2 regions of the Bradyrhizobium sp. WSM471 genome follow, and region 1 is predicted to be linked to the other one. Evidence: predicted binding sites of a transcription regulator. Region 1 holds the regulator's gene; the other holds the start of a gene.
The links. Region 1 encodes PhoB, which activates phosphate uptake and scavenging genes when phosphate is short. Its sites were predicted from a motif close to TGTCATNNANCTGTCAT; they were not measured.
Positions count from the first base shown of each region.

Region 2: BRA471DRAFT_RS14600 (Orn/Lys/Arg decarboxylase N-terminal domain-containing protein) is a predicted target of PhoB. The motif match lies at 8,513-8,529, and genes of this name have one in related genera.

Region 1 is NZ_CM001442.1:7,504,428-7,519,269, reverse strand. Features, by position in the region: gene pstB (phosphate ABC transporter ATP-binding protein PstB) at 1-773, shown strand, start outside; gene phoU (phosphate signaling complex protein PhoU) at 784-1,500, shown strand; gene phoB (phosphate regulon transcriptional regulator PhoB) at 1,515-2,222, shown strand; gene BRA471DRAFT_RS34410 (GcrA family cell cycle regulator) at 2,427-2,939, opposite strand; gene BRA471DRAFT_RS34405 (aspartate aminotransferase family protein) at 3,395-4,597, shown strand; gene argF (ornithine carbamoyltransferase) at 4,597-5,544, shown strand; gene BRA471DRAFT_RS34395 (Hsp33 family molecular chaperone) at 5,835-6,854, shown strand; gene apaG (Co2+/Mg2+ efflux protein ApaG) at 7,850-8,242, opposite strand; gene BRA471DRAFT_RS34385 (OpgC domain-containing protein) at 8,448-9,713, shown strand; gene BRA471DRAFT_RS34380 (hypothetical protein) at 9,713-10,492, shown strand; gene BRA471DRAFT_RS34375 (SGNH/GDSL hydrolase family protein) at 10,505-11,497, shown strand; gene BRA471DRAFT_RS34370 (O-succinylhomoserine sulfhydrylase) at 11,646-12,842, opposite strand; SAM riboswitch at 12,913-12,992, opposite strand; gene BRA471DRAFT_RS34365 (2'-deoxycytidine 5'-triphosphate deaminase) at 13,073-14,209, shown strand; gene BRA471DRAFT_RS34360 (PAS domain S-box protein) at 14,315-14,725, shown strand.
Region 2 is NZ_CM001442.1:3,354,267-3,369,108, reverse strand. Features, by position in the region: gene BRA471DRAFT_RS14645 (ABC transporter ATP-binding protein) at 1-416, shown strand, start outside; gene BRA471DRAFT_RS14640 (YeiH family protein) at 616-1,674, opposite strand; gene BRA471DRAFT_RS14635 (hypothetical protein) at 1,824-2,003, opposite strand; gene BRA471DRAFT_RS14630 (2-hydroxychromene-2-carboxylate isomerase) at 2,243-2,878, shown strand; gene ald (alanine dehydrogenase) at 2,888-4,003, opposite strand; gene BRA471DRAFT_RS14620 (Lrp/AsnC family transcriptional regulator) at 4,138-4,617, shown strand; gene BRA471DRAFT_RS14615 ((2Fe-2S)-binding protein) at 4,758-5,249, shown strand; gene BRA471DRAFT_RS14610 (xanthine dehydrogenase family protein subunit M) at 5,246-6,262, shown strand; gene BRA471DRAFT_RS14605 (xanthine dehydrogenase family protein molybdopterin-binding subunit) at 6,270-8,471, shown strand; gene BRA471DRAFT_RS14600 (Orn/Lys/Arg decarboxylase N-terminal domain-containing protein) at 8,574-10,931, shown strand; gene BRA471DRAFT_RS14595 (GNAT family N-acetyltransferase) at 10,938-11,513, shown strand; gene BRA471DRAFT_RS38855 (hypothetical protein) at 11,518-11,730, opposite strand; gene BRA471DRAFT_RS14585 (hydroxyacid dehydrogenase) at 11,890-12,939, opposite strand; gene BRA471DRAFT_RS14580 (thiamine pyrophosphate-binding protein) at 13,218-13,784, shown strand; gene BRA471DRAFT_RS14575 (thiamine pyrophosphate-dependent enzyme) at 13,796-14,398, shown strand; gene BRA471DRAFT_RS14570 (antibiotic resistance protein VanZ) at 14,475-14,842, shown strand, end outside.

The sequences.
Region 1 (14,842 bases):
CGGCGGCGCTGCCGGAGGCGCCTCCGAAGGTGACGGTGCGCAACCTGAACTTCTATTACGGCGAGCACCACGCGCTGAAGAACATCAACCTGACGCTCGGCGCCAATCGCGTCACGGCGTTCATCGGTCCGTCGGGCTGCGGCAAGTCGACCCTGCTGCGCATCTTCAACCGGATGTACGACCTTTATCCAGGCCAGCGCGCCACCGGTCAGCTCATGCTCGACCAGACCAATATCCTCGACGGCAAGCTGGACCTCAATCTGCTGCGCGCCCGCGTCGGCATGGTGTTCCAGAAGCCGACGCCGTTCCCGATGACGATCTACGAGAACATCGCGTTCGGCATCCGTCTCTATGAGAAGATATCGAAGTCCGAGATGGACGGCCGCGTCGAGAAGGCGCTGCGCGGCGGCGCACTGTGGAACGAGGTCAAGGACAAGCTCAACGCCTCCGGTCTGTCGCTCTCCGGCGGCCAGCAGCAGCGCCTCTGCATCGCCCGCACCGTCGCGGTGCGGCCCGAGGTGATCCTGTTCGACGAACCCTGTTCGGCGCTCGACCCGATCTCGACCGCCAAGGTCGAGGAGCTGATCCAGGAGCTGTCCGAGGACTACACGATCGCGATCGTCACCCATAACATGCAGCAGGCGGCGCGCGTCTCCGACAAGACCGCCTTCATGTATCTCGGCGAGCTGATCGAGTTCGACGATACCAGCAAGATCTTCACGTCGCCGACCGACCGGCGCACGCAGGATTACATCACCGGCCGGTTCGGCTAGGAGACGCGACATGGCTTCCGAACATACCGCAAAGGCTTTCGACACCGACCTCCAGGAACTCACCCGCCTGGTTGCGGAGATGGGCGGGATCGCCGAACGCATGATCGTCGAGTCCGTCGACGCACTGATCCGCCGCGACGTCCCGCTCGGGCAGCGCGTCGTCGCCACCGACACCGAGCTCGACGCGCTGCAGAAGCGCATCGAGGAGCGCGCGGTGCTCACCATCGCCCGCCGCCAGCCGATGGCGGTCGATCTGCGCGAGATCGTCGGCGCCATGCGCGTCGCGACCGATCTCGAGCGCATCGGCGACCTCGCCAAGAACATGGGCAAGCGCGTCGCGGCGCTGGAGACGGACTTCCATCCGCTCAAGCTGTTCCGCGGCCTCGAGCACATGACCGACCTCGTGCAGCAGCAGGTCAAGTCGGTGCTGGACGCCTATGCCGCGCATGATCTGCCGGCGGCGATGGCGGTGTGGAAGGGCGACGAGGAAGTCGACGCCATCTGCACCTCGCTGTTCCGCGAGCTCCTCACCTACATGATGGAGGATCCGCGCAACATCTCGTTCTGTATTCACCTGATGTTCTGCGCCAAGAACATCGAGCGGATCGGCGACCACGCCACCAACATCGCCGAGACCGTGTTCTACATGATCGAGGGCCAGGCGATCACCGACAAGCGGCCGAAGGGCGACATGACGACCTTCGCCAACACGGTACCGAACACTTAAGGAGCGACGACCCGATGGGCGCACGCATTATGGTGGTTGAGGACGAGGAAGCCCTGACCGAGCTTCTCCGCTACAACCTCGAAGGCGACGGCTATGACGTCGAGACGGTGATGCGCGGCGACGACGCCGACACCCGTCTCAAGGAGCACATTCCCGATCTGATCGTGCTCGACTGGATGCTGCCGGGCCTGTCAGGCATCGAATTGTGCCGGCGGCTTCGCACCCGTCCCGAGACCAAGCAGCTCCCGATCATCATGCTCACCGCGCGCGGCGAGGAGAGCGAGCGGGTGCGGGGTCTTGCGACCGGCGCCGACGATTACATCGTCAAGCCGTTCTCGGTGCCGGAGCTGCTGGCGCGCGTGAAGGGCCTGCTGCGGCGCGCAAGCCCCGAGCGGCTCGCCACCGTCCTTGCTTTTGGCGACATCGAGCTCGACCGCGACAAGCGCCGCGTGGCGCGCTCGGGCCGGCCGATCGATCTCGGTCCGACCGAATATCGCCTGCTGGAGTTCTTCCTGGAGCACCCGGGGCGGGTGTTCTCGCGCGAGCAGCTGCTCGACAGCGTCTGGGGCCGCGACATCTATATCGACGAGCGGACCGTCGACGTGCATATCGGCCGCCTGCGCAAGCTGCTCAATCTCGGCCGCGAGCAGGACCCGATCCGCACCGTCCGCGGCGCCGGCTACGCGCTGGATGATCGCTTCGCGAAGGCGGAGCAGGTGTAGGGTTGCAGGCTTGAGGTTCTCAGCCGTCATCCCGGACAAGCGAGCGAAGCGAGCGCTGATCCGGGACCCATAACCACAGGGAGTGGTTTGGCGAAGACTCGGAGTGACCCCTTTCGCGCAACAACTGCGTGCTCGGAGTATGGTCCTGGCTTTCGCCAGGACGACACTCCAATTGAACTGTCTTCGCGCGACGACTTGCCGTGATTAGCGCGGACCCGGCTTCACCGGTGCGCGGCGCCGATCCGACGCCGGCTGGTACGCGACGCGCGAGTGCTGGGCGCAATAGGGCAGGCCGGACAGCGCCCTTCCACCGCAGAAGAAGAAGTCCGGGCTGGAGGGATCGCCGACCGGCCAGTGGCAGGTCGCCTCGTTCAATTCCAGCAGCGACAGCCGCTGGCTCATTGGCACCACGTTGTCGTAGGTGACCGGATCCGGCTCCGCCTCGACCTCAAACGCCTGCGCCAGCGCGGTGTTGCCGCGCGAGATCGGGCGGCTCACCCGCATCATGTGCTGCGCGGGGCGCGCCTTGCGCGGCCGCGGCGCTGCCGATGATGGGCTCTTGGCGCGGCCCGAAAGGCCGAGCCTGTGCACTTTGCCGATCACGGCATTGCGGGTCACATTGCCGAGCTCCGCCGCGATCTGGCTGGCCGAAAGTCCGGCCTCCCAGAGCTTTTTCAGCTGCTCGACGCGATCATCGGACCAGGTCAAAACCGTCATTGCACCCTTTCCCTCGCTGCGCGCCAGCCATCCTGGGGCCTCGCAGCGAATGCCTAAGCCTTCAAAAACCCGTGCCGCCAGAATCCCTTAAGGCTCGCCGGGCGCGTCTTGAACGCCCGAACGTTTACGCCGGTACATAAGGACTTAAAGATCAGAACCACTGCACGAGATGTCGTATCTGACAATCCAAACGCTACAATATGGCGTGACTCCCGCGCAAGAGTCCGCCGACTCGCTTCCACATGTTCCGTGGCTAAATCCCGCAAAATCGGCACCGCAAGACTACGGATTCAGCGTTTCGCGAGGCTTTCCGGGCGGCATTGACACCCGTTTCACCAGGCCTAAGATAGTCGTGCGTGCCGCCCTCAAGAGGCGGCACGTTTCGTTTTCCGGGCCGGTCGATGGTGCGTTGCGCAATGCACGCTCACGCCGTCCGCAACATTCAAGTGACCGTCATGACTAACAGCGCAGCGCCGCATTTGCTCCCCGTTTTCGCCAGGTCCGACCTCGGTTTCGAGCGTGGCGAAGGCTGCTGGCTGATCGCGACCAACGGCGAGCGCTATCTCGATTTCACCTCCGGGGTGGCGGTGAATGCGCTTGGCCATGCCCATCCGGCGCTGGTCGCGGCGTTGCAGGAGCAGGCCACGAAGCTCTGGCACATGTCGAACCTGTTCCAGAGCCCGGACGGCGAAAAGCTCGCCGCGCGCCTGTGCAATGAAAGTTTCGCGGACTTCGTGTTCTTCTGCAATTCCGGCGCCGAAGCGCTGGAATGCGTGATCAAGGTCGTGCGCCGCTATCACGCGGCAAAGGGCCATCCAGACCGCTATCGCATGATCACCTTCGAAGGCGCCTTCCACGGCCGCACGCTGGCGACGCTGGCCGCGACGGGTTCGGCAAAATATCTCGAAGGTTTCGGCCCTCCGATGGAGGGCTTCGACCAGGTTGCGCATGGCGATCTCGACGCGGTGAAAAAGGCGATCGGTCCGCAGACCGCCGGCATCCTGATCGAGCCGATCCAGGGCGAAGGCGGTGTGCGTTCGGCAACGCCCGCCTTCTTGAGGGCGTTGCGCCAGCTCTGCGACGAGAAGGGTTTGTTGCTCGCCTTCGACGAGGTGCAGACCGGCATGGGCCGCACCGGCGATCTGTTCGCGTACCGCCGCCTTGGCGTCGAACCCGACGTGATGTCGCTGGCCAAGGCGCTCGGTGGCGGCTTTCCGATCGGCGCCTGCCTTGCGACCGCGGAAGCGGCGTCCGGCATGACGCCGGGCTCGCACGGCTCGACCTTCGGCGGCAATCCGCTCGCGATCGCCGCTGCGAACGCCGTGCTCGACGTCATGCTCAAGCCCGGATTCTTCGACCACGTGCAGAGGATGTCGCTGCTGCTGAAGCAGAAGCTCGCCTCCGTGATCGACCGTCATAGCGATGTCGTCAGCGAAGTGCGCGGCGAGGGCCTCCTGATCGGCATCAAGGCCGTGGTGCCTTCCGGCGATCTCGTTGCCGCCTTGCGCGACCAAAAGCTGCTCACCGTCGGTGCCGGCGACAATGTCGTGCGTTTCCTGCCGCCTTTGATCGTCACCGAAGCCGAGATCGAGGACAGCGTCGGGCGGCTCGAGCGCGCCTGCACCGCGTTGTCCGGCAACAAGCGGGCGGCAAGCTGATGAGCAAGTCGCCCGATAAAGCACCCAAGAAAACACCGAAGCACTTTCTCGATATCAACGAGCTGCCGCTGTCGGAGCTCAAGCGCATGCTGGCCGCGTCCTCCGCGATGAAGGCGAAGCAGAAGGCGCATCAGCCGGTCAGGCCGCTCGAAGGCAAGACCCTGGCGATGATCTTCGAGCGCCCCTCGACGCGGACGCGGGTGTCTTTCGATGTCGCCATGCGCCAGCTCGGCGGCGAGCCCATCATGCTCACCGGCGCCGAGATGCAGCTCGGTCGCGGCGAGACCATCGCCGACACCGCGCGCGTGCTGTCGCGCTACGTCGATGCCATCATGATCCGCATCCTCAATCACGATGCGCTGCTGGAGCTCGCTGCGAACGCTACCGTCCCCGTCATCAACGGCCTGACGCGGCGCTCGCATCCCTGCCAGGTGATGGCGGACCTCATGACCTACGAGGAACATCGCGGCCCGATCGAGGGCAAGACCGTGGCCTGGACCGGCGACGACAATAACGTGCTCGCCTCCTGGGCGCACGCCGCCGAGCGCTTCAAGTTCCAGCTCAATGTCGCGACGCCTCCGGAGCTCGCGCCGAAAAAAGCGATGCGCGACTTCATCAAGGCGACCGGCGCGCCGATCATGCTCGGCACGGATGCCGAAGCCGCCGTGCGCGGCGCCGATTGTGTCGTGACCGACACCTGGGTGTCGATGGGCGACAAGGAAGGCGAGCACCGCCATAACGTGCTCAAGCCCTATCAGGTCAATGCCCAGCTGATGTCGCTGGCCAAGCCCGATGCGCTGTTCATGCACTGCCTGCCCGCCCATCGCGGCGAGGAGGTCACCGACGAGGTGATCGACGGTCCGCAATCCGTCGTGTTCGACGAGGCCGAAAACCGCCTGCACGCGCAGAAGGGCATTCTGGCCTGGTGCTTCGACGAGGTGAAGTGATCTCGCTGGAATCCCGGCGGCCACCTCACATATGATCGTCGTCCCGGACAAGCGCAGCTTCTGGCAACGCGTAGCGTTGTCCAGAACGGAGCGCCGATCCGGGACCCATAACCACAGGAAGTCGTTTGGCGAGGATTCGGAGTTGTCATCTCGCGCAGTAGCGTAATCCTGTGGTTATGGGTCCCGGATCTGCGGCTAGCGCTTGTCCGGGACGACACCGAGGTTGAGGTTGCTTCGTACAGTTCCCCAACCCCCCTTCCAATTCCGCCTTCCGACCCCAGATAAGCGCCATGGTTTCCCAATCCCCTGACATGAAAACCGGGCCCGAAGGCCCGGTTCGCGCGCCATCCGCGGTTCCGATCGATGACGCCGTGCTGCCCTACGAGGTCGACGCGCTCGACGTGCGCGGTCGGCTGGTGCGGCTTGGTTCGGCGCTCGACGAGATCCTGACCAAGCACGATTATCCCGCGCCGGTCGGCAAGCTGCTCGGCGAGGCCATCGTGCTGACTACGCTGCTCGGCTCCTCGCTGAAATTCGAGGGCCGCTTCATCCTCCAGGCGCAGACCGACGGTCCGGTGTCGTTCCTGGTCGTGGACTACCAGGCGCCGGATCGCCTGCGCGCCTATGCGCGCTACGACGCCGCGCGCCTCGGCGAAGTCCAGGATTCCGGCAAGACTTCCGGCGCGCTGCTGGGCCACGGTCATCTCGCCATGACCATCGACCAGGGCCCCGACATGAGCCGCTACCAGGGCCTGGTCGCGCTCGACGGCGGCAGCCTCGAAGACGCCGCTCACGAATATTTCCTGCGCTCCGAGCAGATCCCGACCCGCGTGCGCCTCGCCGTCGGCGAGGAATGGCGTTCGAATGACGGCGGCAAGCATCGCTGGCGTGCCGGCGGCATGCTGATGCAGTTCCTGCCGAAGGCGCCCGAGCGCGCGCGGCAGGCCGATCTGCATCCCGGCGATGCGCCCGAGGGCGTCGAAGTGCATGCCGTCGCTGAAGACGATGCCTGGGTCGAGGCGCGCTCGCTGATCGAGACCGTCGAAGACGTCGAGCTGATCGATCCGGAGCTGTCCGGCGAGCGGCTGCTCTACCGCCTGTTCCACGAGCGCGGCGTGCGCGTGTTCAATCCGCTGCCCTTGAAGGCGCAATGCTCCTGCTCGCGCGACGCGGTGGCATCGATGCTGAAGAGCTTTTCGTCCGACGACCGGGCCGCCATGGTCAAGGACGACAAGGTCGTCGTGACCTGCGAGTTCTGCAGCTCGGTGTACGAGTTCACACCGGATGAGGCGGGCGTCGAGGACGCGTGAGACGTTAGCCCGTAGCCCGGATGGAGCGCAGCGCAATCCGGGGCCGCTCGCCCGGCATTCGGCACCTTCCCGGACTACGCTTGCGCTCCATCCGGGCTACGGGACCTCCTCTGTGTCGCCCCTCTGTCAATCCATACGCACAAAAATATTCCACTTTACCGAAATTCGGAAATCGCGTATATGTCGCTCATCCCGGCTCATCCTTGAGGGGCGATCTTGTGGTCGTCATGTTCGCGAGCCGGGCTTGCGGTGGACGCGGCAGCGTTCGGGTGCGAAAGGCGTGGGCAGGGCGGATTGCTCTCCGTGAGCCCAAGGCTTCGTTCCGACGAGCGGCGCTGTCAGGCTTAGTCTCGTCTGTAAGTTTCCGGCTCCGTCGACAGGGCTGGGAAAACTGCGGCGAAATGGCGGGCCGTGCGTACGGCAAAACCGTGTGGTCCTGGCCGTCGTTGCTACGGTCAAGCCCCGGCGAATGCGGCACTTGCGCCAACCGGCGCGATGCCGGTGAATTTCGCGAGGGCGAGGGAGGCCAAAAGGAACTCGGCTCCCGGGAGAGCACGGCATAAGCCGTCCAACCACTGCGCAGGGAAGGCCGAGTGATTGGCTACACCTGTATGCTGCTGTGCGGTCTTCTTGCGCTACACCTTTCGCGCAGCAGACCGTGGGTGCCAGCCGGCACCCGGCCTTCCCTGCGCCCTCTTGGATTTGAGGGTGGTGCGACGAAGCAAGGCTCGGGCGAAATCGGCCGCGAGAACGAAAAGGCGTGTCTGCAAGTCGAAGATGAACGCGAAGACGATCCGCTCTCGTGCCCCGGACGCGGCGCAGCGTCCCTTCGACGGTGCGCTGCAGAGCCGGGGCCCATCTATCCGCATTGGGCCGTGTCGCCCCTGGGTCCCGGCTCCGCGCAGCAACGCTTGCGCGTTGCAGCTTGTCCGGGACACGAGAGTCGGGACGCTATCGGGGAAGCCCTGCCCCAAAAGGTCGCGTCGCCGCCACCCTCAATTCAACACCCGCTTGTTGTCCGGGCTGTCCAGCGAGAACGTCGGCACGTCGATCTCGAAGCGTTCGCCGGTTGCGCTGACCATCTGGTAGCGGCCGGTCATGAAGCCCGAGGCGGTCGTGAGCGGCACGCCGGAGGTGTATTCGAAGCGTTCGCCGGGGGCGAGCGTCGGCTGCTCGCCGACGACGCCCTCGCCCTTCACCTCCTGCTGCCGGCCGGTGGCATCGGTGATGATCCAGTGCCGCGTCTTGAGCTGCACGGTCTCGTCGCCGGAATTGGTGATGACGACGGTGTAGGCCCAGAAATAACGGGAGCGGTCGGCCGACGACTGCTCCGGAACAAAGTTCGGCTCGACGGTCACTTCGATCTGGCGGGTCACGGCGCGGTACATGATTGCCATCATACCGAAAACCGCTCTGGAACCAAACGCTGGAGGCGGTCCTGGCGACATCGTCCCGCCCGAATTCGCAGGGAAGTACACGTCCAAGGGTACGTCAAAGTGTACTTGCATGTGATCCGGTCGCTTTGCGAGATGACGGCCGGACCGGTACACTCCTTGCCACGTCGCGATTTGCGGAAGGGTTTTTAGGCCCCCGATGACCATTGCCGACCAAGTGACGGGATCGACGATCGCCGGAACCGCTAAACCTGTGGAGGTCAAGTCCGCGGGGGCGAAGCGGCGCGCGGCCGCGCCGGCGATTTCGCTGCCCGCCATCGGCGAGCGCGAGCTCCGGCTGGACCTGTTCCGCGGCCTGGCGCTGTGGCTGATCTTCATCGACCATTTGCCGCCGAGCCTTCTGACCTGGTTCACGATCCGCAATTACGGCTTCAGCGACGCCACCGAGATCTTCATCTTCATCTCCGGCTATACCGCCGCCTTCGTCTACGGTCGGGCGATGCTGGAGTCCGGCATCGTCGTCGCCACCGCGCGCATCCTGCGGCGCGTCTGGCAGATCTACGTCGCCCACGTCTTCCTGTTCACGATCTTCCTTGCCGAAATCTCCTACGTCGCGACCAGGTTCGAGAACCCGCTCTACACCGAAGAGATGGGCATCATGGATTTCCTCAAGCAGCCCGACGTCACGATCGTGCAGGCGCTGCTGCTGCGCTTCCGTCCCGTCAACATGGACGTGCTGCCGCTCTACATCGTGCTGATGCTGGCGCTGCCCTTGATCCTGTGGCTGATGAAATGGCGCCCCGACGTGACGCTCGGCCTCTCGGTCGCGCTCTACGCGGTGACCTGGGAATACGATCTCTACCTGTCGGCCTATCCGAACGGCTTCTGGGCCTTCAATCCCTTCGCCTGGCAATTGCTGTTCGTGTTCGGGGCATGGTGCGCGCTCGGAGGTGCGCGACGGATGTCGCGCATCCTGGCTTCGCGGGTGACGATGTGGATCGCGATCGCCTATCTGGTCGCGGCATTCTACGTGACGCTGACCTGGTATGTGCCGCAGCTCTCCCACTTCATGCCGAAGCGGCTCGAGCAGTGGATGTATCCGATCGACAAGGCCGACCTGGACGTGCTGCGCTTCACGCATTTCCTGGCGCTGGCCGCGCTCACCGTGCGCGTCCTGCCGCGGGACTGGCCCGGCCTGAAATCGCCCTGGCTGCGGCCGCTGATCCTGTGCGGATCGCATTCCCTGGAGATATTCTGTCTCGGCGTCTTCCTCGCCTTTGCCGGACATTTCATCCTGGCCGAAGTCTCGGGCGGCCCGGTCATGCATGCGCTAATTAGCCTCTCCGGAATCCTGATCATGTGGGCCATGGCCTGGCTGATTTCGTGGTACAAGCGGGTGGCTGACAAGAGCGGTTCGAAAACCAAAAGCGCCGTCGGCAGCGCCGATATGGCGGGAGGGGGCTGATGAAGGCGAAGGTTTTCCTGAGCCTGATCCTGCTGTGCGGTGGTCTCGCCGCGCCTCCGGCGCGCGCGGATGATGCTGCGCCGGCTGCTTCAGCCGTGCCCGCAGCCTGTGAAGTGCCCTCCTATCTGCTCACCAGCGAAAGCCAGCTTCCCAAGGTCGCCGATGCCATCAAGGCCGGCAAGCCGCTCGAAATCCTGGTCATCGGCAGTCGCTCGACCACGATCCCGGCTTCCGAGGACGCCTCTTATCCGGCGCGGATGCAGACCATCCTGAAGGACAAGCTGCCGCCGTCCGAGACGGTGCACGTCTCCGTAGAAATACAGAGCAAGAAGACGGCCGAGGAGGCGGCCGCCAGCTTCGTTAAGCTGATGGAAGCAAAAACGCCTACTTTGGTCATCTGGCAGACCGGGACCGTCGATGCTATCCGAGCCATCGATCCCGATGATTTTCGTGGCGCGGTGACCGAAGGGGTTGTTGCGTTGCAAAAGGCAGGGGCTGACGTCGTCTTGATGAACTTGCAGTACAGTCCGCGTACCGAAACCATGATCTCGGTGCCGCCATACCTCGACAATATGCGGGTGGTGGCGCAGGAGCACGATATTCCGCTGTTCGATCGGTTCGCGATCATGCGGCAGTGGAATGATCAGGGGCAGTTCGACCTGTTCAGCCCGTCGCGCGGGCCTGAGCTGGCGAAACAGGTCCATGATTGCCTCGGCCGGGCGTTGGCACAGTTCGTGATCGACGCTGCGCATCTGGAGCCGGCCCAGCAGCAAAATTGAGGTCTAGCGTTAATGAGTTCTCTCCGCCCTTTTTGCCTGACGGCATGGCTGGCTGTGCCCGCAGCAGCGCTGCTGCTGGTGCTGAGTCCGGCCTCGCAGTCGCACGCGCAGACGCAGGCCGCACAGGCAACGCCGGCCCCGGAGCAGTCGGCTGATCCGGCTCCCGCTTCACCGTCCCAGACCACAGTCGCAGCGACGTCCCCCGACCAGCGCGGCATCACGGCGCGCGCCATCGACAAGGTGAAGCAGGTCGCGAAATCCGCCGGCGACGTCTTCAGCCGCGTGCCCTGCCTGTCGCCGAAGGGCGGCGCGAAGGCGATGGGCTCGCTGCCGCACGTCGCGGGCAAGCTCGTCGCCGGCCAGCCCGTCGTCATCGTCGCGTTCGGCTCGTCCTCGACCGCGGGATTCGGCGCGAGCTCGCCGGAGTTCAACTATCCCAATCGCCTTGCCGCGCAGCTGCGCCGGCACTATCCGACCGCCGACATCACCGTCGTCAATGCCGGCGTCGGCGGCGAGGACGCGCCCGAGATGATGAAGCGTCTCCAGAAAGAGGTGATCGACGTGCATCCGGATCTGGTGATCTGGCAGGTCGGCACCAATGCGGTGCTGCGCAATCTCGATCCCGGCGATACCGCCAAACTGGTCGAGGACGGCATCAGCCGCATCCAGGCCGCCGGCGATGCCGACGTCGTGCTGGTCGATCCGCAATATTCGCCCGCCGTCAACCAGCGCGCGGACAGCGCCGGCAAGATGGTGAAGCTGCTCGGCAAGGTCGCCGAGCTCCGTCACGTCGGCATCTTTCCGCGCTTCGAGGTGATGCGCGACTGGCACGAAAAGCAATCGCTTCCGGTCGAGAGTTTCGTGATCGCCGACGGCCTGCACATGAACGATTGGGGCTACGCCTGCTTCGCCCAGCTCCTCGGCGACGACATCATCCGCTCCGTCGGCCAGATCAAGCTCGGCGTCAACGTGCCCGCGGACGTGCGGACCTACCGGCCGATGTGACTTGTCGTCCCGGCGAAGGCCGGGACCCATACCGCGTGATCCATCAATGGTGCGCGGTGTTCGTACCGCTCCCCCCCCTTAACTCTGGGTCTTCGCCAAACTGCTTCCTGTGGTTATGGGTCCCGGCCTTCGCCGGGACGACAATAATTCACGCCTTCTCCAGCGCCGCGGTCAGATCCTCGATCAGATCGTCCGCGTGCTCGAGCCCCGCCGAGAAGCGGATAAAGCCTTCGCTGATGCCGAGCGCGGCGCGGTCTTCCGGCTTGAGGCGCTGATGCGTCGTCGTTGCCGGATGCGTGACGAGGCTCTTGGCGTCGCCGAGATTGTTCGAGATCTTGGCAAGCTTGAGCTCGTTGAGCACGCGGAACGCCGCCTGCTTGCCGCCCTTGACCTCGAGGCCGACCAGCGTCGAGCCACCGCGCATCTGTTTCTTCACCAATGCAGCTTGCGGATGATCGGCGCGGCCGGGAAACACCAGCCGTGAGATCTTCGGATGGCTCGCCAGCACGTCCGCGATGCGCGCCGCCGTCTCGGTCTGCGCGCGCACGCGCACGGCGAGCGTCTCCAGGCCCTTGAGCAGGACCCAGGCGTTGAACGGCGAGATCGACGGGCCGGTCTGGCGCATGAAATTGTGGATGTGCTCGGCGATGAACGCTTCCGAGGACAGGATGATGCCGCCGAGACAGCGGCCCTGGCCGTCGATGTGCTTGGTCGCGGAATAGACCACGACGTCGGCGCCGAGCGCGAGCGGGCTCTGCCAGATCGGAGTGGCGAACACGTTGTCGACGACGAGCCGCGCGCCGCCGCTGTGCGCGATCTCGGCAATGCCGGGAATGTCGAGCACGTCGAGCGTCGGATTGGTCGGGCTCTCCAGGAAAAACGTCTTGGTGTTCGGCTTCATGGCGCGCTGCCATTGGTCGAGATCGAGGCCGTCGACCAGCGTGGTCTCGATGCCGTAGCGCGGCAGCAAATCCTGCACGACGTAGAGACACGAGCCGAACAGCGCGCGCGAAGCCACGACGTGATCGCCGGCCTTGAGCGGCGCCAGGATCGCGGTCGTCACCGCGGCCATGCCGGTCGCCGCCGAACGGGCCGCTTCGGCGCCTTCGAGCTCGATCATGCGCCGCTCGAACATCGAGATGGTCGGATTGGAGTAGCGTGAATAGATGAAGCCGGGGTCCTCGCCCTTGAACCGCGCCTCGCACTCCTCGGCGCTGTTGTAGACGTAGCCCTGGGTCAGGAACAGCGACTCCGAGGTCTCGCCATATTGCGAGCGCAAAGTGCCGGAATGGACCAGGCGGGTTTCGGGACGGTAGTGGGCGGTTGGCGCCGGGGACTTCGACATAGGACCTCCTGAAGTGACCACCGAAAATGGTCACAAAAAAACCGGCCTGGAACATCTCCACGGGCCGGGATCACAGAGGTCCCCGGCCTGTTTAGCGACTTATTTAACGTGGCTGCAAGCCGGCCGGCTCAAATCACCACGGGATAAGTCATGCTCATATTCCGCAATGCCCTTTCCGTCAAGACGTCCATCGGATAGCCGTAAAACGCTCATATTTCCCGCATGTCGGGATGTGTTTGATCCCTGCTGAGGACCCCCGGTTGACGTTCACGGTTGCCGCCGACGCCAATGGTATCCTGCCCGACCGCATGATCGCGGCGATGGCGGAGGGCGGTCTCATCCTGCCCGCTTACGACTTCGTCGAAAGCCAGATCCAGCCGGCGAGCCTCGATTTGCGTCTCGGCGACATCGCCTATCGCGTGCGCGCCAGCTTCCTGCCCGGTCCCGGCGCCACCGTGGCCGAGCGCATCGACGAGTTGAAGCTGCACGAGTTCAGCCTCGCCGACGGCGCGGTGCTGGAGACCAACTGCGTCTACATCGTGCCGTTGCTCGAAAGCCTCGCGCTGCCGCCGGAGATCGTCGCGGCCGCCAACCCGAAGAGCTCGACCGGCCGGCTTGACGTCTTCACCCGCGTGATCGCCGACGGCACCCGCCGCTTCGACATGATCGGTGCCGGCTATCACGGCCCGCTCTATGCCGAGATCAGCCCGAAGACGTTCCCGGTGCTGGTCAGCGAGGGCTCGCGCTTGAGCCAGGTGCGCTTCCGCACCGGCGATGCCATCCTCAACATCGACGACCTCGAGGCGCTGCATGCGACCGAGCGTCTCGTCGATATCGACGATGCCGATCTCACCGGCGGCGTCGCCGTCTCTGTTGATCTTTCCGGCGAGAAGAGCGGGGGCTTCGTCGGCTACCGCGCCAAGCGCCACACCGGCGTCATCGACGTCGATCGCCGCGCAGGCTATTCCGTCGAGGAGTTCTGGGAGCCGATCTCGGCCCGCCCCGACGGCAGCCTGATCCTCGATCCAGGCGAGTTCTATATCCTCGCGTCGAAAGAGGCGGTGCAGGTGCCGCCCGATTACGCCGCGGAGATGGTGCCGTTCGATCCGCTGGTCGGCGAGTTCCGCGTGCATTATGCCGGATTCTTCGATCCCGGCTTCGGCTATGCCGGCGCCGGCGGGCTGGGCTCGCGCGCCGTGCTCGAAGTGCGCTCGCGCGAGGTGCCGTTCATCCTCGAGCACGGCCAGATCGTCGGCCGCCTCGTCTATGAAAAGATGCTGGCGCGCCCCGACGCCATGTACGGTCAGCGCATCGGCTCGAACTATCAGGCGCAGGGGCTGAAGCTGAGCAAGCATTTCCGGGTGTAGCGATCACCCCTCGCCCGGATGGAGCGCAAGCGTCCTCCGGGAAAGTCTCACTTGTGGCACGATCCCGGATTATGCTGCGCTCCATCCGGGCTACAAGGTGCTGACATGATCAATTCATCCGAACTCGACGCAAAAATCCTCGATGACGTCGCAGACGCGCTGATCTATTCGGATCGCTCCGGCACCATCATGCGCTGGAATCGCGCATCGTCCGCACTGTTCGGCTTCTCCGCGGACGAAGCGCTGGGCCAGAATCTCGACCTGATCATTCCCGAACATCTGCGCGCCGCGCACTGGAAGGGTTTCGAGGCCGCGCTTGCCAGCGGCGCGATGAAGCTTGCGGGCAAGCCGACACTGACCCGCGCGCTGCACAAGGACGGACGCAAGCTCTACATCGAGATGACCTTTGCGCTGGTGCGGGACGCCGCTGGGGTGGTGCAGGGATCGGTGGCGATGGCGCGCGACGTCACCGAGCGCGTCGAGCGCGAGCGTGCCGCCAAGGCTGCGCAAATTTAGGGCTGCGCAAACTTCGTGATGCGGAATTGGCGCGCCGGCGTGCAGGGCGCCCCGCGTGCGGCTCGGCTTGTCCGTCGCCGGATGCAGTGACACACTCGATCAAAACAACGATCGGGA
Region 2 (14,842 bases), 3.6 Mb from region 1:
GCATCGTCCGCGCGCTCGCGACGGGACCCAAAGTGTTGCTGCTGGACGAGCCCTTCGGCGCGCTCGACGCGCAGACCCGCGTCATCATGCAGCAGATCCTCACCAACATGTGGCAGCGGCTGAAGATCTCGGTGCTGTTCGTCACCCACGACATCGACGAGGCGATCTTCCTGTCCGACCGCGTCTACTGCATGACCGCACGCCCCGGATCGATCAAGGCGGAGATTCCGATCCCGCTGGAGCGGCCGCGGCAGCAGTCGATGATGATGTCGTCGGAATTCCTTGCATTGCGCCGCGGACTGATGTCGCTGATCCGCGAGGAGAGCATCAAAGCGATGGGCGGCGAGCTCAACGACATGGGCATGCAGGGGCTGAACATCGAGCTGCACGGGCATTCGCTCGCGGATGTGATTTAGCGATTTCTCGACGGTTACTTCCCTTCTCCCCTTGCGGGGAGAAGGTGGCGCGAAGCGCCGGATGAGGGGTATGCTTCCGCGTGCTCTCTGCTACAGATTGACTCGCGGATAGAACCCCTCACCCGTCTCGCCGCTGCGCGGCGAGCCACCCTTTCCCACAAGGGGGAGAGGGTGCACTGCCATCGCCGCGCGATTGCTTCTACTTGAACCAGTGCACCAGCGCGATGCTGATGCCGAGCAGTAGCAACAGCGACAACGTCACGGCCGCCGTCACCCTGCCCCCGACATTGGCCAGCACACGGACGTCGACACCCAGGCCCAGCGCCGCCATCGACACCACCGTGAGAAAGCTGGTGATCTTCGTCACCGGACCGACCACCGTGGCCGGCACGATCTCCAGGGATCGCAGGGTCGCCAGCGCAAGGAAGCCAAGAATGAACCACGGGACCAGGCGGAAAAAGCCGACATTGGTCTTCTTGGCGTCGCTGTGCCAGCGCGAGGCCGTCAGCGAAAGGCCGACGACGACCGGCCCGAGCATCAGCACGCGCATCAGCTTGACGAGCGTGCCGATCTGCGTCGAGACGAGCCCGGCCGGCACCGTCGCGGCCAGCACCTGCGGCACGGCATAGACGGTGAGGCCTGCGAGGATACCGTATTGCGTGGCCGATAGCTGCAGCAGCGGGATCAGCAGCGGCAGACCGAGCACCATCATCACGCCGAGGATCGCGGTGAAGGAGATCGAGGATGCGATCTCGTCATTGTTGGCACCGATGATCGGCGCCACCGCCGCAATCGCCGAGTTGCCGCAGATCGAGTTGCCGCAGGCGATCAGGATCGAGAGCCGCGTCGAGAGACCGAGCAGGCGGCTGATGCCGAAGGAGACGCTGAGCGCGATCACGACAATGGCTGCGATCGATGCCAACAGCGCGACGCCGGACGCAGCGATCGCGGCAAAGCTGATCGAGGCCCCCAGCAGCATGACGGCGACTTCGAGCAGTTGCTTGGCGCTGAAGGCGATGCCGGACTGCCAGCGCGGCGCAGGCTTCCAGAAGCTGCGCACGGCCATGCCAAGCAAGATCGCCATCACCAGCGCCTCGACATAGGGATGTTCGAAGACGCCCAATTCCGCCCGTTCGAGCAGGGCCGAAACGCCGGCCACGGCGATGCAGAGGAGGATCCCGGGAATCAGCGCTACGATGCGGCTGGTGGCCGTGGTCGGCTTGGCGTCGGCCGGGCTGGATGCTTGATTCTGCGACACAAATCTCTCCCAGAGGAGAAGGATTTATACGCAGCGCCAGCCGATTGGGAAATAAGTTTTCGACATATCAGAGCCGAGGGAAGTTCTATCCTCAGCCCGGAATAATCCGGCTCGGAAGGTCAGGCGCCCTTTAGAAGATCAGGCGCGCCTTAGAAGATCAAGCTCTTGGCAAGCGAGGCCACGCGGCTGAAGCCGTCATAGACGCCGGGCTCGAAGAAGGCCGCGCGCGCCAGCACAATGCCGGCGACCAGCGACCAGAACAGGCCGGTACCGACCCGCAGCAGAAGCTTTGACCCGCGCGAGCGCGGCTGGGTGTCCGTTGCGGACACCAATTGCTCGCCGAAAGGCTCAAACCTGGTGCGTTCCATAGCAATCAATCCATCAATTTCTGATGGAAATGTCGTCGTTTCGGCTCCAAACAGCAATGGAAGCGATTGGCTTTTTTGCCTCCCGGAGGGGAAACTCCTTCCGCCGGACGGACCCGGGGCAATAGTTTTCTTCTTCCGGCCTATTTTAGCACCCGCGCCCCGGTTGGCAGGTAGCGCCGCGCTATGAAAGGAATCTGCCTATGCCAAACTCCCGCGTGCGCATCTACACGGATTACAAGAGCCCCTACGCGTTCGTCGCCAACAAGCGCCTGTTCGAACTGCAGGAGACGCACGGCGTCGAGCTCGAATGGCTGCCCTATACGCTGCGCGTCGCCGAATTCATGGGGACCGTGGAAGAGCGCACGCCGCATTTCTGGCGCAAGGTGCGCTACGCCTATATGGACGCACGGCGCTATGCCAATGCGCAAGGGCTCGTCATGAAAGGTCCCCGGCGGATCTACGACGCGTTCTACTCCAGCGTCGGCATGCTATTCGCCCAACAGCACGGCTTCTTCCGGCCTTATCACGACACGGTGTTTCGTCGGTTCTGGAGCCATGAGCTCGAGATCGACGATCTCGCCGCAATCACTGACGTCATCACGTCCTGCGGTGGCTCAGCCAGCGAGTTCGAAGCCTACGTCAACGGCCCTGCCCGCGCCGAACACGACCGCATCATCGACGAGGCCGAAGCGCTTGGCGTGTTCGGCGTACCGACCATGGTGTTCAACGGCGAGCTGTTCTGGGGCGGCGACCGCATCGACATGCTGATCGAACGCATCGAGAAGCCCGGGACGATCGAGGCCGCGCTCGGCAGCCGCCATCGCAAGCCGGTATGAACAGCAACGCTACGCCGCCAGTCCACTCTCCACCGGAGCAAACTCCAGCCCTAGGCTCTCCGCCACCGCCTTGTTGGTGATGCGGCCGCGATGCACATTCAGTCCGTTGCGCAGATGTGGGTTTTCCAGCACCGCCGCGAAGCCCTTGTTCGCGAGCATCAGGCCGAACGGCAGCGTCGCGTTGTTCAGCGCCTGGCTCGACGTCACCGGCACCGCGCCGGGCATATTGGCCACGCAATAATGAACGATGCCGTCAACCAGATAGGTCGGATCGGCATGCGTGGTCGGGTGCGAGGTCTCGAAGCAGCCGCCCTGATCGATGGCGACGTCGACCAGCACGGCGCCCGGTCGCATCGATGCCAGCATCGCACGCGTGACGAGCTTGGGCGCACTCGCGCCCGGCACCAGCACCGCGCCGATCACGACGTCGGCAGCGAACACCTCCTCCTCGACTGACTCGATGGTGGAGAAGCGGGTGCGCGCGCGCCCGGCAAAGAGATCATCGAGTTCGCGCAAGCGGGGGATAGAACGGTCGATCACGGTGACCTCGGCGCCAAGGCCTGCGGCCATGCGCGCGGCTTGCGTTCCCACCACGCCGCCGCCGAGCACGACGACCCGCGCCGGCTGCACACCGGGAACGCCGCCCAGCAGCAGCCCGCGGCCGCCGGCCGAACGCTTGAGTGCGGCGCCGGCGGCCTCGATGGCGAGGCGGCCGGCGACTTCGCTCATCGGCGCAAGCAGGGGGAGGTGACCGGCCGCGTCGGTGACGGTTTCATAGGCGATCGCAGTACAGCCGGAGGCGAGCAAACCCCTGGCCTGCTCGGGATCCGGCGCGAGATGGAGATAGGTGAACAGGATCTGGCTTTCGCGGAGCTGGGCCCACTCGCTTTTCTGGGGCTCCTTCACCTTCACGATCATGTCGGACTTCGCGAAGATGTCGCGCGCGCTCTCGGCAATGGAGGCCCCTGCCCGCCGATAGACTTCGTCGGAGGCGCCGATGCCGCCGCCCGCGCCGGTCTCGACGGTCACCTCGTGCCCCGCCGCGACATATTCGCGGACCGCACCCGGAGTGAGTCCGACGCGATATTCCTGCACTTTGACTTCCTTGGGCACACCGACGCGCATCCCGGGCCTCCTTTTGATTCACCTCATGATCGTAGCGACGTGCCCGGTTTGGTTTCGTGCAAATATCCGCTAGCTTTGGCCTCCCTGCGCCGGTTTCCGGCGCGCAAACGCCCTTTCACGCTGGAAACGAAACTTTGGCCCTCGACCGGAAAGATCTCGCCATTCTCGCGGAACTCACGACCAATGCGCGGGCCAGCCACACCGAGCTCGCCAACAAGGTTGGCCTGTCCAGCACCGCGCTCGCGCGGCGGCAGAAGACGCTCGAGGACGACGGCTACATCCAGGGCTATCAGGCCGCACTCGACCTCGCACAATTCGGCCTCACCACCACGGTGCTGGTCCGTATCGCGCTGGAAAGCCAGAGCGACGAGGCGTTGAAGGCGTTCGAGGCGGAGGTGGTGAAATGCCCGTCCGTCGTGCGCTGCTTCCTGATGTCGGGGACCGACGACTACATTCTGATCGTGCTCGCCCGCGACATCCAGGATTTCGAGCGCATCCACCGCATGGAGCTGTCGCGCCTGCCGCGCGTCGCGCGGGTACAATCGAGCTTCGCGCTGCGCGAGGTTGTCAACCGCGCCGTGCCGAATGTGGTGTTCGGCGAAGCAAAGCGCTGACCGCAACCTCTCGGAAAGGCGAATTGCCTCCAAGGAACCAACCGGCCGGTGGTCCGTTGGGCGCTATTGGCCGTCGGAGGCGTGCCCCCCGCGTCGACACGGCTGACGTCCGGCATCGTCGCCGTCGCAGGGAGCAGGACATGGGCGATCTCACGCATCAGATTCCCGAACGCATTCCGATTCAGCTTGTCGTCAACGGCGTCAGTCACACGCTCGATCTCGTGCCGTGGACCACGCTGCTCGATGCCTTGCGCGACCATCTTGCGCTGAGCGGCACCAAGAAGGGCTGCGACCATGGTCAGTGCGGCGCCTGCACGGTGCTGGTGGACGGCCGGCGCGTCAATTCCTGCCTCACGCTCGCCGTCATGAAGGACGGCGCGGAGATCACGACCGTCGAAGGTCTTGCCAAGGATGGCGCGCTGCATCCCCTGCAACAGGCTTTCATCGACCATGACGCCTTCCAGTGCGGCTATTGCACGCCGGGACAGATATGTTCGGCGGCCGGACTGCTCGCCGAAGGCCGTGCCAAAGATGCCGACGAGATCCGGGAGTTGATGAGCGGAAACCTCTGCCGCTGCGGCGCCTATCCGAACATCGTCGCCGCCATCCAGCAGGCAATGGGCCAGCCATGAACAACTTCCAGTACGCTCGAGCCAATGATGTCGCCGACGCCATCCGCTTGCTCGCCGCCGATCCCGGCGCAAAACTCATTGCCGGCGGCACAAATCTGATCGACCTGATGAAAGAGAATGTCGAACGCCCCACTCGGCTGATCGACATTTCCCGCCTGCCGCTGCGCAAGGTCGAGGAGACACCCGGCGGGTCCTTGCGCATCGGCGCCCTGGTGCCGAACTCGGACCTCGCCTACCATCCATTGATCGAGCAGCGCTATCCCCTGCTCGCGAGCGCCATTCTGGCCGGCGCTTCGGCGCAATTGCGCAACATGGCGTCCGTTGGCGGCAATCTGATGCAGCGAACGCGCTGCGCTTATTTCTATGACACGGCCACGCCCTGCAACAAGCGACATCCCGGCAGCGGCTGCTCGGCGATGGACGGGCTGAACCGCAACCATGCGATCCTGGGTACGAGCGCCGCCTGCATCGCCACCAATCCATCCGATATGAGCGTGGCGCTTGCCGCGCTCGATGCGCGCGTGCACATCGCGGGTCCCTCCGGCGAACGCACCATCGCGCTGACCGATTTCCATCGGCTGCCCGGCGACAAGCCTCATGTCGATACCAATCTCGGCACCGGCGAAATCATCACGGCGATCGAACTCCCGCCGGGCGGCTTTGCTCAAAACAACAGCTATCTGAAAATTCGCGACCGCATGTCCTATGCTTTTGCTGTGGTCTCGGTTGCCGCCGCGCTCGAATTGCAGGGCAACGCGATCAGCGGGGCACGCGTGGCGCTCGGCGGCGTGGCTCACAAGCCCTGGCGCAGCCTCGAAGCCGAAGCGGCGTTGCGCGGCCAGGCCGCGACGCCCGACCATTTCGCCCGCGCCGCGGAACTCTTGCTCCAGGGAGCAACGGCCCGCTCCCATAACGGCTTCAAGGTCGAACTCGCACGCCGCGCCATCGTGCGGACGCTGACACAGGCGGCGAACGCCACGCCGCAATCTCAGGCCCACAAGAAGATCGCGTGAGGACCCCATGAACGCTTATGTCGGAACGCCAACGTCGCGTGTGGACGGCCGGGCCAAGGTCACCGGGGCCGCCAAATACGCCGGCGAATTTCCGGCCGACAGGCTCCTCCATGGCTTCGTCGTCGAGGCCACCATTCCACGCGGGCGCATTGCACGCCTCGACAGCAGTGCGGCGCTGCAGGTCGAGGGCGTGCTCGACGTGCTCACGCATGCGAACCGTCCGCCGCTCGCCGACAACGACGAGTCCTGGAAGGACGAGGTTGCACCGGACGGGTCGCCTTTCCGCCCGCTCTACGATGACACGATCAAGTTCAACGGCCAGCCGATCGCACTTGTCGTCGCAGAGGACTGGGAAACCGCGAAATTCGCCGCGACGCTGGTGCGGGTCGAATATGAGCAGCATGGTTTTGCGACCGACCTCGAAGGCGAGCGCAGCAACGCTGCCGAGAAGGACAAGCCGCATAAGCCGCGCGGCGACGCCGCAGCCGCCCTTGCGGGAGCTGACGTGCGCCACGAGGCGGACTACGTGATACCGACCGAGCATCACAACCCGATGGAGCTCTATGCGACCACGGCGGTCTGGGACAGCAGTGGCAAGCTCACGATCTACGACAAGACCCAAGGCGTCCAGAACGTCCACAAATTTCTCTGCAGCGTGTTCGACAAGAAGCCCGATGACATTCGCGTGGTCTCGCCATACGTCGGCGGCGCCTTCGGCTCCGGCTTGCGGCCGCAATATCAGGTGGTACTGGCAACGCTCGGCGCGCTCGCGCTGAAGCGATCCGTTCGCGTCGTGCTGACGCGGCAGCAGATGTACGGGCTCGGCTACCGGCCGATGACCATCGAACGCGTCGCGCTGGGCGCGAAATCAGATGGTACGCTCGATGCGGTCACGCACGAGGCCACTGCCGTCACCTCGCGCTATGAGGATTTTGCACGCAACGATACCGGCTGGGCCGAACAGCTCTACAAGAGCCCGAACAGCCGCTTCTCCCACAAGCTGGTTCACCTTGACGTCTCCACGCCCTGCGACATGCGCGCACCGGGCGCGGCGTCGGGCGTCTGCGCGCTCGAATGCGCGATGGACGAGCTCGCCGTGGCACTCAAGCTCGACCCGATCGAACTGCGGCTGAAGTGCTACTCGGATCGCGACCAGAGCGAAAACCTGCCCTACACCAGCAAGCAGTTGCGCGAATGCTACGCGCGCGGCGCGGACGCCTTCGGCTGGAGCAAACGCAATCCTGCACCGCGCTCGATGCGCGACGGCAAGGATCTGGTCGGCTGGGGCATGGCGACGGGTGTGTGGGAAGCACTGCAGATGCCGGTCGCCGTCCGTATCGTGCTGACGTCGAACGGACATGCCGAGGTGTCCTGCGCCGCATCCGACATCGGCACCGGCACCTACACCATTGTCGCGCAGGTCGCGGCCGATGCGCTGGGCCTGCCGATCGAGAACATCAGCGTCAGGCTCGCAGATTCCAGTCTGCCGCAGGCGCCGGTCGAGGGCGGCTCCTGGATGGCTGCCTCGAGCGCACATGCGGTGCTCGCAGCCGCCGAGGAGGTGCGCAAGGAGCTGTTAGGTCTGGCCGGGAAAATCCCAGGCTCGCCGCTTGCCGGCGCCGAGTTGGCCGATACGGTCCTGATCGACGGCAGCATTGCCGGGGCCAGCGACACCAGCCGTGCGGTCTCGATCGCCGACGCGATGCGCCATGGCGGCGTCGAACGCATCGAGAAGGAAAAGCTCAACCAGTTCGGTGAGGACAAGAAGCACGCGCGCAATACCCATTCAGCCGTCTTTGCCGAGGTCAAGGTGGACGAAGAGCTGGGCGTCATCCGCGTGACGCGGGTCGTGAGCGCCGTCGCGGCCGGGCGGATTCTCAACACCAAGACTGGCCGCAGCCAGATCATGGGCAGCGTGGTCTGGGGAATCGGGATGGCACTGCACGAGGAGACGGTGATGGATCACCGCTTTGGCCGGATCATGAACGCCAACATCGCCGAGTACCACATTCCCGTGAATGCGGATGTTCACGACATCGACGTGATCTTCGTCGACGAGCCGGACAATCGTATCAACAAGCTCGGCATCAAGGGGCTGGGCGAGATCGGCATCGTCGGCGTCCCGGCCGCGATCGCGAACGCCGTCTATCACGCCACTGGCAAACGCATCCGCCGCTTCCCGATCACACTGGACAAGCTACTCGACTGAGCCGCCGGTCATCCGACCCGGCTCGCTCGGGATCGCGCCCCTGTCATCCAGCTGTCATCAAATGTGTCGAGACCTGTCGGTCTCGCACATTCGGGATGGACAATGGACTATTTCAAGCGCTTCAACTTCCTGTTCGCCGCACCTGTGTTCGACGCCGACGACCTCGAAGGCGTGCGCTTCAACCAGATCATCGAGGAGATCCAGCGTTCCGGCTTCGAGGTCGTTCGCGCCCGCAAGCTGGAGGACGCGGAGATGGCGGTGCAGACCGATGCCGCGATCGGCTGCATGGTGGTGGATTGGGGCAAGAAGGGCCTGGAGGGCAAGACCTCGGCGCTGATCAATTTGATGCGGCGACGCGGCCTCGATTTCCCGATCATCCTCCTGATCCGGCGCAAGCGGTTCGAGGATCTCCCGGTCGAGGTGCTCGACTTCATCGACGGTTATGTCTTCCTGTCGGAGGAGACACCGACCTTCATCGCCAAGAACCTGATCAGCCGTCTGAAGCAATATGCGGAGACGCTGAAGACGCCGTTCTTCGGCGCGCTGGTCGACTATGCCGAGGAGGGCAACCAGCTCTGGACCTGTCCGGGCCACAATGGCGGCGTGTTCTACAACCGCAGCCCCATCGGACGGGTCTTCGTCGAACATCTCGGCGAGTCCGTGTTCCGCGACGATCTCGACAATTCTGTGCTCGACCTGGGCGACCTCCTAACCCATGAAGGACCGGCGTTGAAGGCACAGAAGGAAGCCGCCCAGATCTTTGGCGCGGAAAAGACCTATTTCGTGCTCAACGGCACCTCGACCTCGAACAAGGTTGCGCTCGGCGCCCTCGTCACCGACGGCGATCTCGTACTGTTCGACCGCAACAACCACAAGGCCGCCCATCACGGCGCGCTGATGATCAATGGCGGCGTCCCGGTCTACGTGCCGACCATCCGCAATGCCTGGGGCCTGATCGGCCCGATGCGCTGGGACATGCTGGACGAGAAAACCTTGCGCGAGGCAATCCGCAATCATCCCTTGGTCACGGACAAGGACGCCTGGCGCAAGGAACGGCCGTTCCGCGTCGCCGTGGTCGAGCAGTGCACCTATGACGGCACCATCCACAGCGCCGAGATGATCTTGAAGCGCATCGGCCATCTCTGCGAGTACATCCTGTTCGACGAGGCCTGGGCCGGCTTCATGAAGTTCCACCCGCTCTATGCAGGCCGCTTCGCCATGGGGCTGGCGAACCTTCCCCCCGAGGCACCCGGGATCATCGCGACGCAGTCGACCCACAAGCAGCTTGCGAGCTTCTCGCAGGCATCCCAAATCCACATCAAGGATCGTCACATCCGCGGCCAGAAGCGACGCGTCGAGCACCGCCGCTTCAATGAAAGTTTCATGCAGCACGCTTCCACGTCGCCATTCTACCCGCTGTTCGCCTCGCTCGACGTCGGCGCGCAGATGATGAAGGGCCGCTCCGGCGAAGTGCTGTGGGACGACACCATCCGGCTCGGCATCGAGCTGCGCAAGAAGATCCGCGCGATGCGCAGGGAGTTCGAGGAGAAGGAGCAGAATCCGGACCGGCGCTGGTTCTTCGAACCCTTCGTCCCCGATCGCGTCGCCATTCCCGATGTCAGCCACGCCGGCGCTTCGCACAACGTCGCCTGGGAAACACTCTCCACCGACGAGCTCGCCACCAATCCTGCGCTGTGGCAGCTCTCCCCCGACAGCGCCTGGCATGGCTTCCCTGGCCTCAGCGAGGGCTTCGCCATGACCGATCCGAACAAGCTGACGCTGCTCACGCCCGGCTTCGATCGCATCACCGGCGGCTATGTCGATCACGGCATCCCCGCTCCGGTCGTCGCGCAATATCTCCGCGAGAACCGCATCGTCCCCGAGAAGAACGACCTCAACTCCCTGCTCTTCCTGCTTACCCCGGGCGTCGAGGCAAGCAAGGCGGGCACGCTGATCTCCGGTCTCGTCGCCTTCAAGCGGCTGCACGACGACAATGCGCTGCTTGCGGACGTTATCCCGGAGTTCTCCCAGCGGCGGCAGGCGCGCTATGCCGGCGTGCGGCTGCGCGACCTCTGCGGCGAGATGCACCGATTCTTTCGCGCCGCCGACGTCAGCGCGCTTCAGGCGCGACAGTTCATGCCCGAGCACATGCCTGACATCGCGATGTCGCCCCGCGATGCCGCGCGCTACCTGTTCCGCAACGATGTCGACTATCTGCCGATCGAGGCGATCACGGGCCGTATCGCCACCACACCCTTCGTGGTCTATCCCCCCGGCATCGCCACCATCGTGCCCGGCGAGCGGCTGACGGAACGGGCCAAGCCCATGCTGGATTATCTCAAGATGTTCGAGACCTGCTTCAACACGTTCCCGGGCTTCGACGTAGAAATCCAGGGCGTCTACAAGGAGATCGATGCGCAGGGGCGCATCGGGCTCTATACTTACGTCGTTACCGAGTAGGTGCCGATGAACGAAACTGCGGTTGCGCGCCCGGATGACGGGCCGGTCCTGGTCCGGCCGTCACGCGAGAGCGATGTCGAGGCGATGCTGGCGATCTACCGCCATCACGTCCGCAACGGCGTGCCGCGCGACGTCGAGGGAACCGGTGCGCCCGAGCCGGACGATCTGCGCGACCGGCGCAAGAACCTGAAGCAGACCCGCCTGCCGCATCTGGTCGCGGCCTACCGCGGCGAAGTCGTGGGCTATGCCTACGCCGTGCTGTTCCGCAAGCGTCCAGCCTATCGCTACACCGCCAAGCATTCGATCTACGTCCACCACGAGCATCTTGGCCGCGGGGTCGGACGGCTGTTGCTCCAGGAATTGATCGATGCTTGTGCAGCCGCCGGCTTCCGCCAGATGATTGGCTATATCGATGCCGACAATGCCCCCTCGCTGGCGTTGCACGAGAAGTTCGGTTTCGCGCGCGCCGGCCTTCTGCGTGGTGTCGCCTATCGCCACGGTCACTGGTCCGACACCGTCATGGTACAGCGCTCGCTCGGCGCTGGCGTCACTGCGCCACCTGTCACGGCGCCCCGGCGCTAGGCCCTCACGATGGAAAGTCAGCCGGTCTGACCTGGATGCGGTCGGCATGCAACGACCAGTGGTGCAACGCCTGGTCCTCGCAAAACCTCGCCTTCGCCCGCTCTCTGGCTTCGTCCTCGTCGGAAGCGTCGATCTCGAGCGTGCCCTGGCACACCTCGATCTGCCGGCCGTACTGGCCGAGCACGTCCTTCATGAACCTGACCACATAAGTTGACATGGGACCTCCTGCCTGCCCCGGCGGCGCTCACTCTAATCCCATTTAGGCGGAATCCGGGAGGGAGATTTTGACGCGGATCAAAGTCGGGCGCGGTTCCCCCCCCCCGCCGATCATTAGGCGGCAGGAGCGCCGCCCACGGAAGGACAAAGCGACAGCCGACTACGCCGGCGTCACACCAAACGCCTGCTTGAATCGCTCCGCATAGCGTGGCCAGACCTCGGGATTGATGATGCGCGGCGGGCGCTTGCCGTCGAGCGTCTGCAGCACTTGCTCGGCGGCGATCCGGCCCATGTTCTGCCGCGCCTCGATCGTGACGCCGGCCGTATGCGGGCTCGCCAGCACATTATCGAACTGGAGCAGCGGATGCTCCGGCGGCGGCGGCTCCTTGGACCAGACGTCGAGACCGGCGCCCGCAATGCGCTTGTCACGCAATGCCTGGAGCAGCGCATCTTCATCGTGGATGAAGCCGCGCGCGGTGGTGATAAAGTACGCATGCGGCTGCATCAACCCAAACTCGCGCACGCTGATCATGTTGCGGCTGCCCTTGTCGAGCGGGCAGGAGATCGAGACGAAATCGGCGCGGCGCAAGAGCTCGTCGAGCTCGACCTTCTCGCCGCCCCGCTCGGCCATCACCTCGGCCGTCAGGTACGGATCGTAGGCCAGCACCTTCATGCCGAACAGGCCCTTGCAAAACGCGGCGATGCGGCGACCGACATTGCCGAGGCCGATGATGCCGACGGTCTTGTGCTCGATCTCGTTGCCGACGAGTTCGTTGCGGTTGACGTTGGACTCCCTGCGGAGCTTGCGATCGGACTGGATGATGCGCTTGGACAGCGTCAGCATCATCGCCAACGCATGCTCGGCGACCGAGTGGGCGTTGCCGCCGGACTGGTTGACGACCAGCACGCCGGCATCGGTGCAGGCCTCGACGTCGACAGGATCGAATCCCGCGCCGTTGCTGGAGACGAGCAGCAGGTTCGGCGCGCGCTTCAGGAAGGCAGCATCGACATGAAAGTGCGGGGCCAGTTCGTCACGGGCCGCGCCGATCTGGTAGACATGAGCCACTTCGATGATCGGCGCGAAATACTCCTCGGGGCTCTCGTTCTCGATGCGATCGAGCCGGACATCGGGCCGCGCCTTCAGAATGTCGATATAGATCGGGTTGGCCAGATATTTGACGTAGAAGACGCGCTTGCTGTTGACGGACATCAGGACCCTTCCGGCTCTCTCCAGGAGATCCGCAGGGCCAGCGCTTCGCGCACTCCTGTCATGCGTTCCTCCGTTCTCTTGTTGTTGCCGCTTATGACACGGCGGCACCGGCCGCGGCAGGCCGTCTGGCGCAGATCACGGTGCAGCCCGGACATGTTGACAATCCCGCTGCCTGCGTCAAGTTCGGCAGACCGCCGCGACGGCCAAGACAAGGGCTAAGACAACGCCCAAGACAATGGCAAAGACCAAGAAGCATGCGCGGCCGAAGGGAGAACGCAATGCCGATTGCGGAGCAACAAACCTCGTCCGAGGCGGCGCAGACCTCCAGGGACAAGAGCTGGCACGGCATCATCCTACAAACGCTGAAGCGGAACGAGATCAGCCTCGTCCCCTACGTGCCCGACCGCGTGCTGACGCCGCTGATCAAGAACCTGCATGCCGATCCCTTCTTCACCACCTTTGCCACCGCCCGTGAGGAGGAGGCCGTCGGCATCGTCTCGGGCGCCTGGATGGGCGGACGGCGGGGCGCGGTGTTGATGCAGACCTCGGGCTTTGCGACGCTCGCCAACGTGCTGGCCTCGCTCGCGGTGCCCTACCAGATTCCACTGATCATGTTCGTGTCCGAGCGCGGCACGCTCGGCGAGTTCAACTACGGCCAGTCATTGGTCTGCCGCACCATGCGTCCGGTGCTGGATTCGCTGGCGCTGGAGCATCACACCATCACCCGGCTCGACGAGCTCGAATTCATTGCCGACCGTTCGATCAAGCAGGCCGTCACGACGCAGGCGCCGGTGGCCCTGATCCTCAACCCGCTGCTCACGGGCGGCAAGGTGTTCGACAAGTGAGGCCGGCCCAAATGAATACCGACGCGCGCAACACCAAAGTGATGAACCGCTTCGACGTCACCTCGCGCCTGATCGCGAAACTCGAGCACGAGGAAGCCGTGATCGGCGGCATCGGCAACACCAATTTCGACCTCTGGGCCGCCGGCCACCGTCCGCAGAATTTCTACATGCTCGGCAGCATGGGGCTCGCCTTTCCGATCGCGCTGGGCGTGGCGCTGGCGCAGCCGGACCGGCGCGTCTTTGCGCTCGAAGGCGACGGCTCGCTGCTGATGCAGCTCGGCGCGCTCTCGACGATTGCAGCGTTGAAGCCGAAGAACCTCGTCATGATCGTGATGGACAACGGCATCTACCAGATCACCGGCGCGCAGCCGACGCCGGCCGCGAACGTAGCTGACATCGTCGCCATCGCGACCGGCTCCGGGCTTGCCAACAGCGCCTGGGCCGCAGACGAGGAGGATTTCGAGCGTCTGGTCGAGCAAGCCATGTCGGTCGGCGAGCCCAGCCTGATCGCCGTCCGCATCGATGACAAGCCCGGCGTCGGCGCCACCCGACGCGATCCCGTACAAATCCGGGAACGCTTCATGCACGGCCTTGGCGTGCGCGAGCCGCTTTAACGTTTCGTCATTAACTACACGGCGATCTGATCCTGGCGCCTCGGCAGGCGGCTGCAATCCGTGCTAAGCGGTGCGAATGTCCATTTTGGTTCGCTCCTCTGCCTGGCTGCTTGCCGCCGCCGTCGCCTTTGCAACCCTCGGTCCGCCCGGCCTGCGGCCCCATTCCGACCTTGGCCAGGACGGCGAACATGCCCTTGCCTTCGTCCTGGTGGGACTAGCCTTCGGCCTCGCCTATCCGCGCCGCCGCCTGTCGGCCACGGCGATCGCCGTGGTGCTGATCGGCCTGCTCGAACTGATGCAATTCTGGGCACCGGGACGGCATGCGCGGTTGGAGGACTTTCTGGTCGATGCCGGCACCACCTGCGTCGGCTTCGCGCTGGCAGCCATCACCGATTGGGCCATGACGCGGTTTCGTGCAAATTCGGCCCTGACGAGCCAAGGCCC